DNA from 2 places in the Xanthomonas phaseoli pv. dieffenbachiae genome. Region 1 is predicted to be linked to the other one. Evidence: predicted binding sites of a transcription regulator. Region 1 holds the regulator's gene; the other holds the start of a gene.
What was found. The regulator FliA, encoded in region 1, starts transcription of late flagellar genes. The targets are predictions, from matches to a motif close to TAAAGTTTNNCNNNCNNNGGCCGATAA.

Region 1 (8,550 bases):
CGTCGCCAGCGCCGCCGACGACATGATTGCCGCCATGGCGCTGCGCCAGCCGGTCAGCGTGCCGCGCCAGGCGCCGGTCGCCGCCCCGGTGCGTACCGCCAGCATTCCTTCGCCCGCTGCCCAGGCACTCGCCCACGCGGTTGCCGTCACCGCCGCGCCGCGCCAGGAACACGCGCTGTCGGCCGTGCCGGAACAGCTGTTCGCCGACTTTTTGACCACTGCCCCGGTGCAGCGCCCGGCCGTGCAGGCCGCCCCGGTCCAGGCGCCGGCTCCGGTCATGGCGGCCACGGTTGCCGCTCCCGCCTACGCCGCCCAGGACCAGGACGACGACGCCTTCGCCGACGAAGCCGACTTCGATCTGGACGATGCCCTGCCGCAGATCCTGCCGCCGGCCGCGCTGCCGCCGATCGTGGTCGCCCCGCCGGCCCTGGCCGCCGTGCCGGTTGCCGCCACGCCGGCGCCGCAGAACGACGAAGAACTCAAGCAGCTGCGCGGCGAACTGGCGCTGATGCGGCAGATGATCGAGCGCGAGATGAACCGCCTCACCGACGAGCGCCTGCGTGGCTTGCCGGTGCGCGCCCAGGCGCTGGAACTGATGGACGACTACGGTTTCGACGCCGGCCTGACCCGCGATATCGCCCTGCAGATCCCCGCCGATACCGAATTGCACCGTGGCCGCGGCCTGATGCTGGGCTTGCTGTCCAAGCGTCTGCCGGTGGCCCCGGTGGACCCGCTGGAACGCGGCGGCGTGATCGCCCTGGTCGGCCCGACCGGCGCCGGCAAGACCACCACCATCGCCAAGCTCGCCCAGCGCTTTGCCGCCCAGCACGCCCCGCGCGACGTGGCCCTGGTCACCACCGACACCCAGCGCGTGGGCGGCCGCGAGCAGCTGCACAGCTACGGCCGCCAGCTCGGCATCGCGGTGCACGAGGCCGACAGCGCCGAAAGCCTGCTGGAGCTGCTGGAGCGCCTGCGCGACTACAAGCTGGTGCTCATCGACACCGCCGGCATGGGCCAGCGCGACCGTGCCCTGGCCGCCCAGCTGAACTGGCTGCGCGCCGCCCAGCAGGTCACCTCGCTGCTGGTATTGCCTGCCAACGCCCATTTTTCCGACCTCGACGAGGTCGTACGCCGCTTCGCCCACGCCAAGCCCCAAGGCGTGGTGCTGACCAAACTCGACGAGACCGGCCGCTTCGGCAGCGCCTTGTCGGTGGTGGTCGACCACCAAATGCCCATCACCTGGGTGACTGACGGACAGCGGGTCCCCGACGACCTGCACCGCGCCAATGCCGCCAGTCTCGTTCTTCGCCTTGAAGATTTGCGGCGCGCTGCCGATAAGCCCTGTACTCCGGAGCACAACCATGCAGTCGCGTGAATACGCCAAGCTGACCAACGCCTTCCCCCTGTCGGCGACCCGTCCCGAGCCCTTGGGCCCGGTGCGCACCATTGCCGTGACCGGCGGCAAGGGTGGCGTGGGCAAGACCAACATCTCCGCCAACCTGGCCGTGGCGCTTGCCGACATGGGCAAACGCACCCTGCTGCTGGACGCCGACCTCGGCCTGGCCAACCTGGACGTGGTCTTGGGCCTGGCGCCCAAGTACACCCTGGCCGACCTGATCGCCGGCCGTTGCACGCTCGATGAAGTCATCATCGAAGGGCCCGGCGGCGTGCTGGTGGTGCCGGCCGCTTCCGGTCGCCGCCACATGGCCGAACTGGCCCCGGCCCAGCACATCGGCCTGGTCAACGTGTTCTCCGAACTGGAACGCGACCTGGACGTGATGGTCATCGACACCGCCGCCGGCATCACCGACAGCGTGCTGACCTTCTGCCAGGCCGCCCAGGACACCGTGGTGGTGGTCTGCGACGAGCCGGCCTCGATCACCGACGCCTACGCGCTGATCAAGGTGCTCTCGCGCGAACGCGGCGTGGACCGCCTGCAGATCATCGCCAACATGGTGCGCGACCCCAACGAAGGCCGCCTGCTGTACGACAAGCTCTCCCGCGTCTGCGAGAAGTTCCTCGGCGATGTCTCGCTGAACTATCTCGGCCATGTGCCGCAGGACGACTGGCTGCGCCTGTCGGTGCAGCGCCAGCAACCGGTCATCAAGGCCTACCCCGCCAGTCCGTCGGCGCAGGCCATCGCAGAAATCGCACGCCGTACCTCGCGCTGGCAGGCCCCGACCGTGCCGCGCGGCAACGTCGAGTTCTTTGTCGAACGCATCATCCAACGGGGAGTGGCCGCATGAGCACCGCTACCGCAACCACGGCCAGCGCGCAGTACCGCGCCGTGCAGCGCAACAACGCCAACGACGTGGTGACCCAGCACGCCGACCTGGTCCGCCGCATCGCCCACCATCTGGCGGCGCGCCTGCCGGCCAGCGTGGAAGTGGACGACCTGATCCAGGCCGGCATGATCGGCCTGATCGAAGCCTCGCGCAGCTACGATTCCGAACAGGGCGCGTCCTTCGAAACCTATGCCTCGATCCGTATCCGCGGCTCGATGATCGACGAGATTCGCAGGGGCGACTGGGTGCCGCGTTCGGTGCACCGCCGCGCCCGCGATGCCGCCGCCGCCGTGCGCAAGATCGAACAGAACACCGGCCGCGCCGCCGCCGCCACCGAAGTGGCCGCCGCCATGGAAATGCCGCTGCCCGATTACCTGCGCCTGATGGAAGATGCCGCACGTGGCCAGGTGCTGAGCCTGGAATCGCGCATCGAAGATCACGGCGAGCTGGACACCACCGCCAAGGGTGGCCCCAATCCGCAGCAGATGATGGAGCGTGGCGAATTCGGCCGCGAGCTGGGCAAGGCCATCGGCCAGTTGCCCGAGCGCGAGCAGCTGGTGCTGTCGTTGTATTACGAGCAGGAATTGAACCTGAAGGAAATCGGCGCCGTGCTCGGCGTCAGCGAATCGCGCGTGTGCCAGATCCACGGCCAGGCGGTGGTGCGTTTGCGTGGCCGCCTCAAAGTCTTCGAACTGGCCGATGCCGGCGTCGAAGTCGACGACTGAATTTTTCGCGTAATTTTTCGTGTTAGGAGCTTGATGTGAACAAGAACATGCGGATCCTGATCGTGGACGACTTCTCGACGATGCGACGTATCGTCAAGAACCTGTTGGGCGATCTCGGCTTCACCAATACCGCAGAGGCCGAAGACGGCAACAGCGCCCTGGCCGCGTTGCGTGCCGGCCCGTTCGATTTCGTGGTCACCGACTGGAACATGCCCGGCATGACCGGCATCGACCTGCTGCGCAACATCCGCGCCGACGCCAAGCTCAAGCACCTGCCGGTGATGATGGTGACCGCCGAAGCCAAGCGCGAGCAGATCATCGAAGCGGCCCAGTGCGGCGTGAACGGCTACATCATCAAGCCGTTCACCGCCCAGACGCTGGAAGAAAAGCTGGGCAAGGTGTTCGAACGTCTGGCGGCGACCGCCTGATGAACGCGACCGTGGAAACCGATGCCGAACGTGCCGCCTTGATCGAGCGCCTGCAGAACGCACTCGATGCACTGGAAAGCGGTGACCAGGTCGCCTGGCGTCGCGAGGTGGATCACCTCGCCGCCCTGCGCACGCGCCCGATGATGCAGAGCCTGAGCCGGCTCGCCCGCGAACTCGGCCAGGCACTGGGCGAACTGCCCACCGTGCCCGAAGAAGCCGGCGAGCTGGACGATGCCTGCTCGCGCCTGGACCATGTGGTGGAGATGACCGAGAAGGCCAGCCACCGCACATTGGATCTGGTCGAAGAATGCCGCGAGCTGGCCAACCAGCTGCGCAGCGGCGGGCTCAATCAGGACCAGGGCGCGCTGCTGGAAAAGATGCGCCATAACCTGACCGAACTGTCGCTGGCGCAGAGCTATCAGGATTTGAGCGGCCAGATCATCCGGCGCGTGGCCGGCATCGTGCGGCGTGTGCATGAAGGCTTCGGTGCGCTCGGCTTGCCGCCGAAGAATCCCGAGCCGAAGAAAGACGACGGCGGTCTTGCCGGTCCTGCAATCAAGGGCCTGGACCGTCATGCGGTGTCGCAAGACGACGCCGACGACCTGCTGTCCGGATTGGGGCTGTAACCATGAGTGCTGTTCCAGACGATATTGCTGCCGATTTCATCGTCGAGGCCCAGGAAATCCTGGATCGCCTCGGCGAACAGCTGGTCTCGCTGGAACAGGCGCCAGAAGAAGCCGACCAGCTCAACGCGGTGTTCCGCGGCTTCCACACGCTCAAGGGCGGCGCCGGCTTTCTGGCGATCAAGCCCATGGTGGAGCTGTGCCACGCCGCGGAAGAAACCCTGGGCATGGCGCGCTCGGGCCAGGCGGTGCTGCAGGCGCATCACTTCGATGCCGCACAACAATCGCTGGATTATCTGCAGGCCATGCTGGATGCCATGGGCTTGGGCGAAGCCGTGCCGCATGCGCCGGCCACGTTGATCGCGCAGTTCGACGCCAAGAGCGCCCCGCCGGCGCTCAAGGCCGCACCGCAGGCGGCCGCTGCCAAGCCGGCTGCTGCCGCACATGGCGACGATGCGCATGCGCCCGCCCCCAAGGTGGCCGGCAAGGCCGCGGCCAAGACCGGCGCCGAAGCCGAACAGACCGTGCGCGTGGACACCAAGCGCCTGGACGCCATCGTCAACCTGATCGGCGAACTGGTGCTCTCGCGCAACCGCTTGAAGACCTTGCGCACCCGCCTGCGCGATGAAGAACTCGACCGCGCGGTCAGCACGCTGGACATCGCTACCGCACGCTTGCAGACCGCGGTCATGCGCACCCGCATGCAACCGGTCAGCAAGGTGTTCGCCCGCTTCCCCAAGGTGGCCCGCGACGTCGCGCGCACCCTGTCCAAGGAAGTGGAACTGGAACTGATCGGCGCCGAAACGGAGCTCGATCGTAATCTGGTCGAAGCCCTGGCCGACCCCTTGGTGCACCTGGTGCGCAACGCCATCGACCACGGCATCGAATCGCCGGCCCTGCGCGAAGCCACCGGCAAACCGCGTAGCGGCCATGTGCGCCTGTCGGCGCAGCAGGAAGGCGACTACGTCAGTATCGAAATCCAGGACGACGGCGCCGGCATCGACCCGGAGCGCCTGCGCGAGATCGCCCGCAACAAGGGCCTGATCGACGCCGAAGCCGCCGCCCGCCTGAGCACCGACGAGTGCTTACACCTGATCTTCATGCCGGGCTTCTCGACCAAGGCGGAAGTCACCGACATCTCCGGCCGTGGCGTGGGCATGGACGTGGTGCAGTCCCGTATCCGCGAACTGAGCGGGCAGATCCAGATCCAGTCCGAACTGGGCCGCGGCAGCCGCTTCATGATCCGCGTGCCGCTGACCCTGGCGATCTTGCCGACCCTGCTGGTGCAGGCCGGCGAAGCGGTCTATGCGTTGCCGCTGGCACGCGTGGTCGAAGTGCTGCACGCACCGCAGACCTCGCTGGGCTGGTTCGACGGCCGCGCCGTGCTCGACCGCCGCTCGCACACCCTGCCCCTGATCGACCTGCGCCGCTGGCTGGGCGTGCCGGCCGAACAGCCGCCGCTGCTGACCGTGGTGCTGTTGCAGGCCGGCGAAACCCGCTTCGGCCTGGTGGTGGACCAGGTGCGCGGCCGCGAGGAAGTGGTGATCAAGCCCCTACCCCGCGCCCTGCGCGGCCTACCCGGCTACGCCGGCGCCACCCTGATCGGCGACGGACGCATGGCGCTGATCCTGGATGTGGATGGATTGCGCTCCAGCGATCATTGATTTTTGGGATTCGGATTCGGATTCGGATTCGGATTCGGATTCGGATTCGGATTCGGGAATCGGGAATCGGGAATCGTCAAGACGATCCTGGCTGCTGATTTAACGACAACGGCCGCGTACTGCGGCCGTTGTCGTTTCACTAGCAGCATCGCCGCCGATTTACGCCGCCATGCGCGTAGGCATCGGCGCGATGGTTTGGCGACGACCAGGCTGCCGTGGAAGTGAACCTGGAACCGTTATTTGCAATCCGAAACTGGAGGCGCACCGAAGCGGTCGCCTTGAATCCGGAAAAAGAAAGCGCCGTGGCAGCTACAACAAAGCCTCAGATGGCCGCGTGAGACAGGCGCCAACGACCTCGACATGCACCGACTGCTCGCCAGCATCCGCTTTCATCTACAGCAGCAATACGCCCTGGGCCACAAGGCGTTCCGCGCGAGGGTCGAACCAAGACCCCCCGCTTTGCGGGCGTCAGGCCCGTATATCGGCCACGCAAGCCGAGCCTCATTGACTGATAAGTTCACCTGCCCCCCCCGTTAATCCGGCCGGCTACCGTCCAGGCGCAGGCGCATGTTGTGCAGCCTGTGACTGCGCTTGGTCGTAGGCGTGGACGGCATTCTGCTGGTCGGCCATGTAGAGGCTCTGGCGCATATCGGGTGCCGGCGTCGTTGCGTCTACCTGCACACGAAATCCTGGCGTCTTCCCAGCCACAAAGATATGGTCATCACGCAGGACGACACCGGCGAGCTGGTCAACCCGTTCCACACCGGCCTGCTTTGCGGCGATCATCACCTCGGCGACTTTGGTATCGGAAACTGATGCCGGCAGCTGCCCACGCAGGGTGTTGAAATACGCACGATCCGGATGCGTGTCCGGGAACCTGTCATGCGCCTGGTCCTGCAAGCGCGACACATCCTTGTTGATCCGGTCAACATCGCTGCTGGTCACAAGGTCCCGTTCTGGATCTCCCTGGGGGCGCGCCAGGCGTGGATCGTCAGGAAACAACTGCCTGAGGCGTGGATCATTCAAACCGGCCGCCAGATCACCGTGACGCAGCGCCTCGTATGCCTGACGCGCAAGCGCATCCTGCCGGGCGGTCTGATCGCCGAGCCGGCGGCCGGCTTCGTTGTTCCACAAGTCCATCCGGTGTTCGTAAGGATCATTTGGATGGGCCGGCCCAATCTCGGCCTCATCCCCGAACTTACGTGCAATCCACTGCTGCCCTAACGCGAGCTGGGTGACACGGCCGCTGGTATACGCATGCCGGAAGGCATCGAGCTGATCATTGTGTCCCTGCGACTGGAACGTGCCATCGGGACGCTTTGCCAAGGTGATGCCGCTCAACTGTTCGTAGTGCCGATACGCTTCCTGCTCGATCTCACGCTTGGCGCCCTTCGGATCGGTGATATCGACCATGGCTCAGCCTCCCTGCGCTGCCTTCTGAAACTCGATAGGCCCTTGATAGCCCGGATACTTCTTCTTGATCAGGATGCGATCGGATGGCGTCACGCAGCTATCCTCGAGGGAATTGGCCACATGTGCCTCATCCACGAAGAACTCTTCATAAGGCAGCGGCAGCACGGATGTCTCCCCGCCCTGATCGAACTTGAGCAACAAACTGTCGTCGCGCTCGAAGCACAACGTCTTCCAGGCGAAATCCGTCAGCGTCCCGGCCTCAACCACAGCCGAGTCCTTGCCGGCCAACAGCGTCACAACATGCTCGGAGAACTGTTTCTTTGAAATCGGCGGCTCGGTCATGGCGCATCCTGCAAAGGCGGCAACGACCACTGTGGCCACTGCCGAAACGTGGGGGCGGAAGATAGCGAATGGCATATGGCGCGGCTCCTTCCTGCGGTAGAGGAGTGTCTTTACCAGAAGGGCGCAGTGTACGCATCTTTGCAAAAGTGGCGATTCCTTCTTTGCCAGATGTCCAAGCTCCAAGCTGCTGAGAAGACCATTGACGTTGCGACGGCCGTTTACATCAGATTTAAGTAGTCGCCAATCTGATTGCATATCTCCACAGGTGGGTCATCCACCTTGACGACTCTTCGCAGGCCTCTTTCAGGCTCCTCCTTTGGGGCAACGACACGGTAGACGAGATAAAACTCTCGGTCGCGCTCCCAAAGACTGAATGTCGAAACTTCGGAAAATCCAAAACTTCTGCCGTTCGAAGACGCAACCTCAAAGTTGCACTCAGCATAGGCTCCGAATCCACAACTGGCATCCAGGTAGCGCAACCCGTTTCTCCCACCAAGATCAAAGTGATACGAGCGCCCGTTTTCATCTTCGATGATCTGCGGTGCGATTTTCAATGCCCGGTTTACACCTGCGCTCTCCCAGTCCCGGGACTCTGCAGAGTGAGAGATCGTGCAGCTCATGAGCACTAGTCTCGGCAACTATCAAGGTGCAACCTGTTGTAGCCAGGAGCAGAACCAGCACGCAATTAAGTACCCTTACGCTCACGGACACACTCCAGCCTTCGCCGCTCTGAGTGCCAGCGTACCAGTGATCTATAACATCTCATCGCGTCATCGACGGGCCTGCCTGGGTAGCGGCTTGCTGCGATTGCTCCAGCGCCTGCTGCTGTTCGCGCGCCTGGGCCTGAGTCTGGTTGATTGCCTGCAGGCGATCGAACGACTGGGTCTCTGGCGTCTGTACAGCGTCCACGGTTGGCATATGGGCACGCTGGTGCGCCGGGTCGTTGAGGGCGCCCTGCACGACAAAGACCTTCTCGCCGCCCGCCAGCTGAGCCGTTGGGTTGTTGAGCACCACATGGTCCACCCGCGACAATCCTTCCTCTTTTGCCAGCGCAAGCAGGCTGGCCGTCA
Region 2 (8,550 bases), 1.5 Mb from region 1:
CTCGCATGTCCCTGCAAGGCCATGCGGCCCGCTGCGGGGTGTCGAATCCACGCAACGTCGACTGGAGGCCGCCCGATGTCCTGGTTTCGCCGCTTGGCACTGTCCCGCTTCCTCAAGGCGCATCCGCCAGGCAAGACGCAGCCTGCCGCAACGGATCTGATTGCCGCATATGCGCCGGTGCTGCCTGCCAGCCTGCTTGAGCTATGGCGCAAAAAAGGGCTGGGGCACTATGGACGCATGCAATTGGCGCTGATCGACCCGCGGCACTGGCAGCCGGTGCTGGATCGCTGGATCGTCTCGCCACCTGACGCGGTGCAGCGTATTCCGATCGCGCTCACTCCCTTCGGCGCACTGCTGTACTACCGCAAGCTCACCGCCACCGACGAAGACGTGGTCTATGTGGATCCGGTCTCCAAGGCCACCGGCGATCTGAGCTGGAACCTGGAGGACTTCTTCAACAAGTCCCTCTGCGATGCGGCATTTTGCGATTCCCTGATCCCATCGGCCCTGCTTGCCGCCGCGCGCAAGGAGTGCGGCCCGCTCGCTGCGGGCGAGGTCTATGAGATCGATCAGTTGCTGTTCTCGATGCAGATGCTGCGGGTCACCAAGGTCGATGCGTTGGCGCTGCACACCCGGCTGCGCGACGCTGTCGACCGCCCGGCACCGGTGGCCGATGTGCCCACCACCAATGCCGATGCATTGCCCGCAGAGCAGCGCTCCGTGTTCGAGGGCATCTTCCCGCAACCACGGGCGAGCGACGACCTGCACGGCCTGTATCTGTCCTCGTATATCGATTGGCATCGCATGCTGGCGCTGGAGCCCGACGGGCAGTATCGCCTGCTGTTTTGGAAGATCGACCATCGCAGTCTTGCACGCTGCGATGTGCGTGCGTATTCGGGGCGCTTCGAGGTGACGCACACCGAGATGGGCGATCAATACATCACGCTGGACATCCGCCTGCGCCGCGATTCGAGCGGTAGCGATGCCAACGATGCGCAACTGCTGGTGATGCGCTCGGGTACCGACATGTTCCTGCTGCGCAGCGACGAACTGGCAGACATGGCCACGGCCATGGATGGCTCGAAAACACTCGGACGCAGCGAGTACTACTTCCGCAAGGTGAAGCTGACCGATGCGTTCGTCCAGGAGCCATCCGGCGGGCGCGCCGCGCCACCGCTTGCCGATCTTCCAAACGTGTTGCAGCAACAGGTGAATGCCGAGCCGATCATCGCCACCATCACCCATGTGGACGAAATCGACCCGGACGCCGAAGACGACGGCGCCGGCACCGTCATGTGCACGCTGGACCGCGGCCAGGACGATGGCCTGCGCATGAACATGCCGCTACGCTCCCCACCAGCGACAGGGCGCGCCCTGTATGGATGGGTATGGGAGATGGACCCTGCCGCGTGTCGTGCCGGCATCAGGTATCAACGCGGCAGCGATGGCAAGCTGGACCATGGCCCGGTGGTCGGCGATGTGTTGACCAGTCGCCTGAGCGGCGAATGAGGCGACAGAGCGCAGCGCCGGCGGCGCGGCAGCCCGCGCGCCTACTTGCTCATGCAGCGCTTCCAGCGCTCGTTCACCCGCTGTGCAAACCAGGCGGTGGTGAGCGTGCGGGTGATCTTGGGGCTTTCCAGGGTGATGCCGGGCAACACGGCACGCGGCAGCGGCTTGCCGGCGCTGCGCTCTGCCAACGCGAACACCTGGCGATACAGGTCGGAGTCGGCGAAATCTGCGCTGTTGCCGTCCTCCAGTGCGCGGCGGAGCTGGCGGTCGCTCATCGCCAACTGGTTGCCCAGGCTGCGTGCGGCACGCTCGGTGCTGCCGGGCGCGTCCAGGCTGGCGCCCGGCGTAAGCAGGTCGCCGTCCAGGGCTAGCGCGATGCCGCTGGCGGTGCTCAGCGCGGCCTGGAAGGCGGCATTGCGGCTGGCGTACCAGCCGGCGTTGAAATCGGCGAAGCGATACAGCAGCGCGTCGTAGTTGGCCGGATAACCCAGCAGATGCTGCGTACCGAACCACAGCCCGCCACGGCGGCTGAAGACGTCGTGGCGGATCGAGTCGCCAGGCGGGTAGGGGTAGCGTTGCGCATGCTGCTCGGCGAAGGCGATGCTCACCTGCATCGGCCCGGCGGTATGCACCGGGTTGAATCCGTCGAACAGGCGCGCGCCCAGCGGCACGCTGCCGGTGAAGTCTTCGAAGATGCGGCTCAGTTCCTGCTCGGTGCGCGCAGCAGCGATGCGCGTGGCATAGCTGCGCCCATCCGGGGAATTCAGACGCAAGGCGGCATCGACCATGAAGCCGGGAATGTGATGCGCACTGGCGCGGCGGTCGATCTCGGCACGCGAGATCTTGCCCAGGTTGGGCACGATCGGGTTGGCCTGGTAGCTCGATTCCTGCTCGGTCACCGCCAGCACTGCGCAGATGTGTTCGGCGCTGGTGTCCAAGGCCTGCGAGGACAGCGCCACATACACATCGCTGGCCCAGCCGGCGCGGTCGGGCAAGGTTGCCGGCAGGCGCCGCGCGATATCGGCCTTGACCGCATCGGGCGAGCGCTGCGGGGCACGCGGGGCCTGTGTGGCGCAGGCCGACAGCAAGGCGATGGCGAGCAGCGTGAGCAGGCGGGGCAGGGGTGAGATCACGGCGTCTCCGGAAAATCGAGGGGCGGCAGCTGCCGTGCGGCAGTTTACGCGGCCACCCCGTGGGAGCTTCACCCCGCTGGCGCGCAAGGCTGCCATGTCCTGGCATACCGAAACCACGGCGATCGGGACAGATGGGTTGGGTTGCTGTCGTGGTGCGTCGGGCGCATGGACCAAGCAAAGCGATCAAGCGGGTCTGGTTGCCTTCTGCGCGCCGGTGCGATGGGCTGCGCTCTATCGTCATCCGAATTCAAGAGTGGCCCGCCTGGGCCGATAACGAACGCGAGCGCTTGGGCCTTGATCGCGTTGGCGGCCGTGTGCGTTGGTCATCATGACGCTCGCATCACATCGGAAGACGGGCGTTTGGCCTGAAATTTCGCTGGATTCCATCGCCATCCAACCGTGGGAGTGCTTGAAATGCCGCAGCAACCAGCAAGCCGCCACGTCTGCGCAGATGGCATCGGCCTGGCGTGCGCACGTTACGGCCCGTCGTCGACGTGATGACGCGATGAGCATGTTCGTGGTCCGGTGGCGGCATGGGCTCGCCGCGTTCGCCTTGCTGCTGGGCAGTGGCATGGTGTCGGCGCAGCCGCAGCCGTGGAAGACGATCGAAGCGGCGACCATCGACGACCCGGTGATGGCGTTGCAGATCGCACAAGGCGCACTGCAGCGGGCAAGCCGCGACCACGACGTGGATGCCGAGTTCTGGGCCTTGCTGGCGCAGGCACGCGTGCTTATTTCACTGGAAGACAGCGAACGCCGCCAGGCGGTGCTGACGCAGGCGCGCGGAAAGCTCGACCAGCTGCACGGCAACACCCCGCAGGCACGGCTGTGGCTGGATATCGTGCAGGCGCTCAGCGATGTGCGCGAAAACCCCAATCGCGTCATGGTGGCGCGGCTGGAAGCGCTGCGCCAACGGGCCAGCGCGCTGGGCCGCAACGATCTGCTGTGCGAAGTGGAGGCGGTCGACATGTGGAGCATGCTCGCCTCCGGCAGCAGCGATGAATCCTGGAGCGCGGCGCAGGCCAGCTATCAATGTGCCGCGCGCGAAAACCTGCTGGGGCTGGAGCTGGATGCGTTGACGCAACTGGGAGCATTGGCCAGCCGCGTCGGTGGTCGCGCCGCCGAAGACAACGAAACCGAAGACTACCTGCAGCGTGCGCTGGCACGCCTGCACGACCAGCCGGCGCGCTTTCAGCGCAGTCTGGTCGAACACGAGTTCGGCACTGCCTTGGCAACACGGCAACCGGAAGCGGCGCTGCTGCATTTCAGGCGCGCATTGGCGCTCAGCCGCGAACTGCGCGACCAGGCGGGCGTGGCTGCAGCGCTGACCAGTGCCAGCGAGGCCCTGATCGAAACCGGCGATGCCGCTTCTGCATTGACGATGGCCCGCGAAGCCCTGCCGCTGATGCAGCAACAAGGCAATATCGGGCGTGTTGCGGCATGTCACGCCGTCTTGCTGCAGGCCTTGATCGCGTTGAAGGCGCAGGGCCTGGACGCGGAAATCGTCGCTGCCAAGGCCGCAGACGATCCCAATCTGACCTTGAACCGTCGCGCGCAATTGGTCGACGCCATCGCCCAGGCACTTGCATTCCAAGGCCGCCATGCCGAGGCCTACCAGGAACTGCAACGCGCCAATGCGCTGCGCGCGCAGAGCCTGGACCGCCAGCGCGATACGGTGATGTTGCGCTTGCAGGCGCGCTACGAAGATGCACGCCGCGGCGCCGAAACGGCCGAGCTGCGCCGCCGCAGCGAGACCGCGCAGCTGGCACTGCAGGCGCGCGAAGCCGGCCAGCGGACGCTGTGGATCGCGTTGTGCGCAGCCTGCCTGTTGCTGCTCGGGGCACTGGTGGTGCTGGCCTTCGGCGCACGGCACCGGCGCCAGTTATCGCGGCTGGCGATGCGCGATGAACTCACCGGCCTGCCCAACCGGCGCGCCATTCGCACCGAGGCGCAGCAGCAGATCGAGCAGGCCTTGCGCTCGCACACGCCAGGCATGCTGGCATTGATCGATCTGGATCACTTCAAGCAGATCAACGACGTGTACGGGCACGCCACCGGCGATGCGGTGCTCAAGGCGCTGGCCAATGCATCGCGGCTGGCCCTGCGTGGGCAAGACCGCCTGGGCCGCCTGGGCGGCGAAGAATTCCTGCTGGTGTTGCCGGGCTGTGGCGAAGAGGAGATTTCCACGGTCTTTACGCGCCTGCGCAGTGCGGTGGCAGCGATCGATATCGCCGGCCTGCCGCCCGACCAACCGGTGCGCTTTTGCATGGGCGCGGTGCGCATCGTCGCCGACACCGGGCTGGATGCGTTGTTGAGCCAGGCCGATCTTGCGCTGTACGCCGCCAAGACCGCTGGGCGCGATCAATGGGCGGTGTGCTGATCCTGGTGCATGCACCTGCGCTGGGACACCGAGGCGATGCTGCGGCACAATCTGCCGGCCGATGGCGACCACCGGTTGCCGTGAACCGATCGAACGAACCCAGGACCGCATGCGCACCGATAGCCGCCTTTCCCGCATGTTGCACGTGCTGCTCCACATGGCCAGAAGCCCGCAGCCGATGACCTCCGAGCAGATCGCCAGCATGCTGTCGACCAATGCGGTGGTGGTGCGCCGGACCATGGCCGGGCTGCGCAGTGCCGGCTATGTGCAATCCAGTCGCGGCCACAACGGCGGTTGGCAGATCGGCTGCGATCTGGCGCAGGTGACGCTGCTGGATGTGCATCGCGCGGTTGGCGGCCCGCATCTGTTCGCGATCGGTGCCGATCACCCGAATCCGCAATGTGGGGTGGAGCGAGTGGTCAACGCGGCAATCGCCGATGCGCTGGCCCACGCCGAAGCGCTGCTGTTGCAGCGCCTGGGCACGGTGACGCTTGCCGCACTGGCGAGCGAGTTCGATGCCTTGTGTAGCGCGAGGGCCCCATCTGGCGGCAACGCGACGGGCAAGCGCACGCGGCAGCGCTGAATCGCGTCACTCGAGACGCAGCACGATGCCCGTGGTGTCTCAGCTGTCAATTAATGTAACATCGAAAGATACATTATTCGACATCGATACCCGGGAGCGACCATGCAGTACGAGGTGATCATCATTGGCGGCAGTTATGCAGGGCTATCTGCCGCCCTGCAGTTGGCGCGGGCGCGACGCCGCGTCTTGCTGGTGGACAGCGGCCGGCGGCGCAATCGTTTTGCCGACACCTCGCATGGCTTGTTGGGCCGCGATGGCGCATCGCCCGCGCGCATTGCCGATGAGGCGCGCGCGCAGGTGCTGTCGTATGCCAGCGTGCAGTGGGCCGACGGCGAGGTGGTCCAGGTCCGCGGGCAGGCAGATGGGTTCGAGGTCGTCTTTGCCGACGGCAGCGTGCATGCGGCCCGGCGGCTGATTCTGGCCATGGGGGTGGTCGATCGCCTCCCTGCGCTGGCCGGTCTGGCCGAACGTTGGGGCAGGCAGGTGTTCGTGTGTCCGTATTGCCATGGCTACGAACTGCAGCAGGGGCGCATCGGTGTGATCGCGACCTCCGCGCTTGCCGCGCATCAAGCCGCCATGCTGCCGGATTGGGGCGCCACCTGGCTGTTCTTGAACGACGCGCTGGTGCCCGATGAAGCCCAGCGGGCCCAGCTGGAGGCACGCGCGGTGCGTGTGGTGGCTGGCGCAGTGGCGGCGCTGCAAGGCGAGGGCGACACGCTGGAGCTGGTGCTGCACGACGGCCAGAGGTTCGCATTGGACGGGGTATTCATCACCACCCAGACCCAGATCAGTCCGTTAGTGACGCAGCTTGGATGTGCCACCAGCGATGGGCCATTCGGTCGCCTTGTGGCCGTGGACGCAATGCAGGCGACGACAGTGCCGGGCATATTTGCCTGTGGCGATATCGCAAACCCGGCCGCATCGGTGGTGTTGGCGGCAGCCAGCGGCGCGATAGCTGGCGTCGCAACGCATCGCAGCTTGATCTTCGGCCTGGGTAGCTGACCGCTGCGTGCGTGGTGATCGCCCCGCACGCCGCTTGGTCTGCGGGATGCTACCCGGCGCCGCATCGTTAACCGACGCAGGTTCTGCATTGGAATCTTGTACCCGGCGAACACCAGAGTGCGAGAGAGATACAGCCGGTGGCGACGACCGCGACGCCCATCTGACGACCGCGCAGAAGTTGGCCGGTCTGACGTTGCGCGGCGTAAACTTCACTGCCATGTCGATCCAACTTCATGCTTGAAAAAACTTCGTCGATCATCGCTGCCGGCCTCTGAACGCAAGAGTTCACGCCTGACCGACTGGCTAGTGCGCGGCGTGGTCGGTATCGCGGTGATCGCATGTTGCGGACGTTTTTGGCTATTGGGTGAGGCAGTCTTCGAAGGACGCTATGTCAACGTGATACGTGGCCGGCCGGCACGGATCTTCCTGGTGGACAGCGACCCGCATCGCTTCTGGATTGCTGTGGGCTGGGATGCGCTGCTGAGCTGCGTGCCGTTGGTGATCGTCGGCGGGTTTGCATATGCGGGTTGGAGGGCGCGCCGTCACTTGCGGTGATGGCACGGTTGGTGGCGATTGCAGTTTTCGTGCTTCATGGCCCGGCGTGTGCCTTGCCGCCGATCATGCGACGCCTATCCATTCGATACGCAGCAGTTGAGGCGGCGGTGCCAGGCAATCGCATGCAACGTGCAATCGCTGGTGTGCAGCGCGAAAGGCGTATTGCGAACGCGCGCTGACCAACACAGGCCAGATTCGTGCCGCTCCCACGGCGCCCGCACAACGATCAATGCGCTTGTTGCTTGCGCGCAGGTCGCCGCGCAGCGTGCCTGGGCCAGGTGTCGTAGCTATAGACGAACTGCTTCTGGTCGGCCCCTGCGGTCGGGTCGCAATGCCAGGAGCCGGCGACACCGCCGGGTTCCAGCACGCCGCCGATCTCGCGTACCGCTTGCGCTTCGAAGGCGCAGATGGGCCCGTAGACGGCCACGTCCCAGTCCGGTCGCGACGTCGGATGCGCATGCTGTACCAGCACGACGTCGCTGCCATGGAAGCGATGGACCTGCGCGGCATGCCGACGATCGGTGCTGAAGTAGCAAGGTGCGCCGATGCCCAGCACAACGACCTCGTCATCGCGCACTACCGCGCACTTGCCCTGGTGTTCGCCCAGGTGGATCACACGCCCGCCCACCGTTGCGGTAGTCACCGGATAGCGCGTGGTCACTTCCGACATCGGCTGCGATGGTGCGCTTGCCGTTACCGATGCCGTCTGCGCGTGTGCTGGTGCCGCAGTGACCAGCAAGAGCGAAACCAGCAGGGCAATGATCACGTGGGCGCGCATGCAACATCCATGTCGAGGGCGCGGCAGTATCGCAGATCCCTTCGGCGGCACGCTGCAACTGCCGCGGCACCCGTCATGCTGGCCTCGCGCACGCTTCGCGTGATCATGCAGTGCGCATGCGTGCTGTGAGTGCACGCTGCCTTGCATCTGCCGCTCGGTGATCGCACGGAGCGTGTCGCCAGCGTCAATGGCACGGAGGCACCATTCAGCGCCGTGCCGGCAAGTTCGCCAGCACGCCATCCAGGGCAAGTTGCGTGGTGAAGCCGGCCTTGGCCAGACGCTTGCTCACTTCGTTGGGCACATCGCGCCCACTGGTGAGCTTGTTGGGCGCGCCGGTGTAGTGAAACAGCCGCCCGCCTCGGCGCAGCACGCGTGCCAGCTGATCATAGAAGACCTGCGAATACAGCTCGCCAGCAATGCCGAAGCGGGGCGGGTCATGCAGGATGGCATCGACCGAATCGTCGGCCAGCGTGACGATGTGCTGCGCAATATCGGCATGGGTCAGCTGCAGGCGCCCGCCGGCAGCAGCGCCCTCCGGATCCGGCGACCACGGGTTGAGCGTGCGCAGCCACAGCACGTCGGCATTCTTTTCGAACGAGCGCAGCTGCGC

Region 2: the regulator FliA is predicted to act here: its motif matches at 2,890-2,916, upstream of FLG15_RS02660 (GGDEF domain-containing protein).

The regions. Positions count from the first base shown of each region.
Region 1 is NZ_CP041380.1:2,099,014-2,107,563, reverse strand. It holds gene flhF (flagellar biosynthesis GTPase FlhF) at 1-1,375, shown strand, start outside; gene FLG15_RS09625 (MinD/ParA family protein) at 1,362-2,246, shown strand; gene FLG15_RS09620 (RNA polymerase sigma factor FliA) at 2,243-3,010, shown strand; gene cheY (chemotaxis response regulator CheY) at 3,046-3,438, shown strand; gene FLG15_RS09610 (protein phosphatase CheZ) at 3,438-4,064, shown strand; gene FLG15_RS09605 (chemotaxis protein CheA) at 4,067-5,725, shown strand; gene FLG15_RS09600 (DUF6973 domain-containing protein) at 6,272-7,138, opposite strand; gene FLG15_RS09595 (hypothetical protein) at 7,142-7,555, opposite strand; gene FLG15_RS23405 (hypothetical protein) at 7,699-8,100, opposite strand; gene FLG15_RS09585 (XVIPCD domain-containing protein) at 8,243-8,550, opposite strand, start outside.
Region 2 is NZ_CP041380.1:567,758-576,307, forward strand. It holds gene FLG15_RS02645 (GAD-like domain-containing protein) at 76-1,509, shown strand; gene FLG15_RS02650 (DUF1615 domain-containing protein) at 1,551-2,642, opposite strand; gene FLG15_RS02660 (GGDEF domain-containing protein) at 3,148-5,022, shown strand; gene FLG15_RS02665 (Rrf2 family transcriptional regulator) at 5,084-5,605, shown strand; gene FLG15_RS02670 (NAD(P)/FAD-dependent oxidoreductase) at 5,708-6,607, shown strand; gene FLG15_RS02675 (hypothetical protein) at 6,968-7,162, shown strand; gene FLG15_RS02680 (hypothetical protein) at 7,389-7,940, opposite strand; gene FLG15_RS02685 (class I SAM-dependent methyltransferase) at 8,146-8,550, opposite strand, start outside.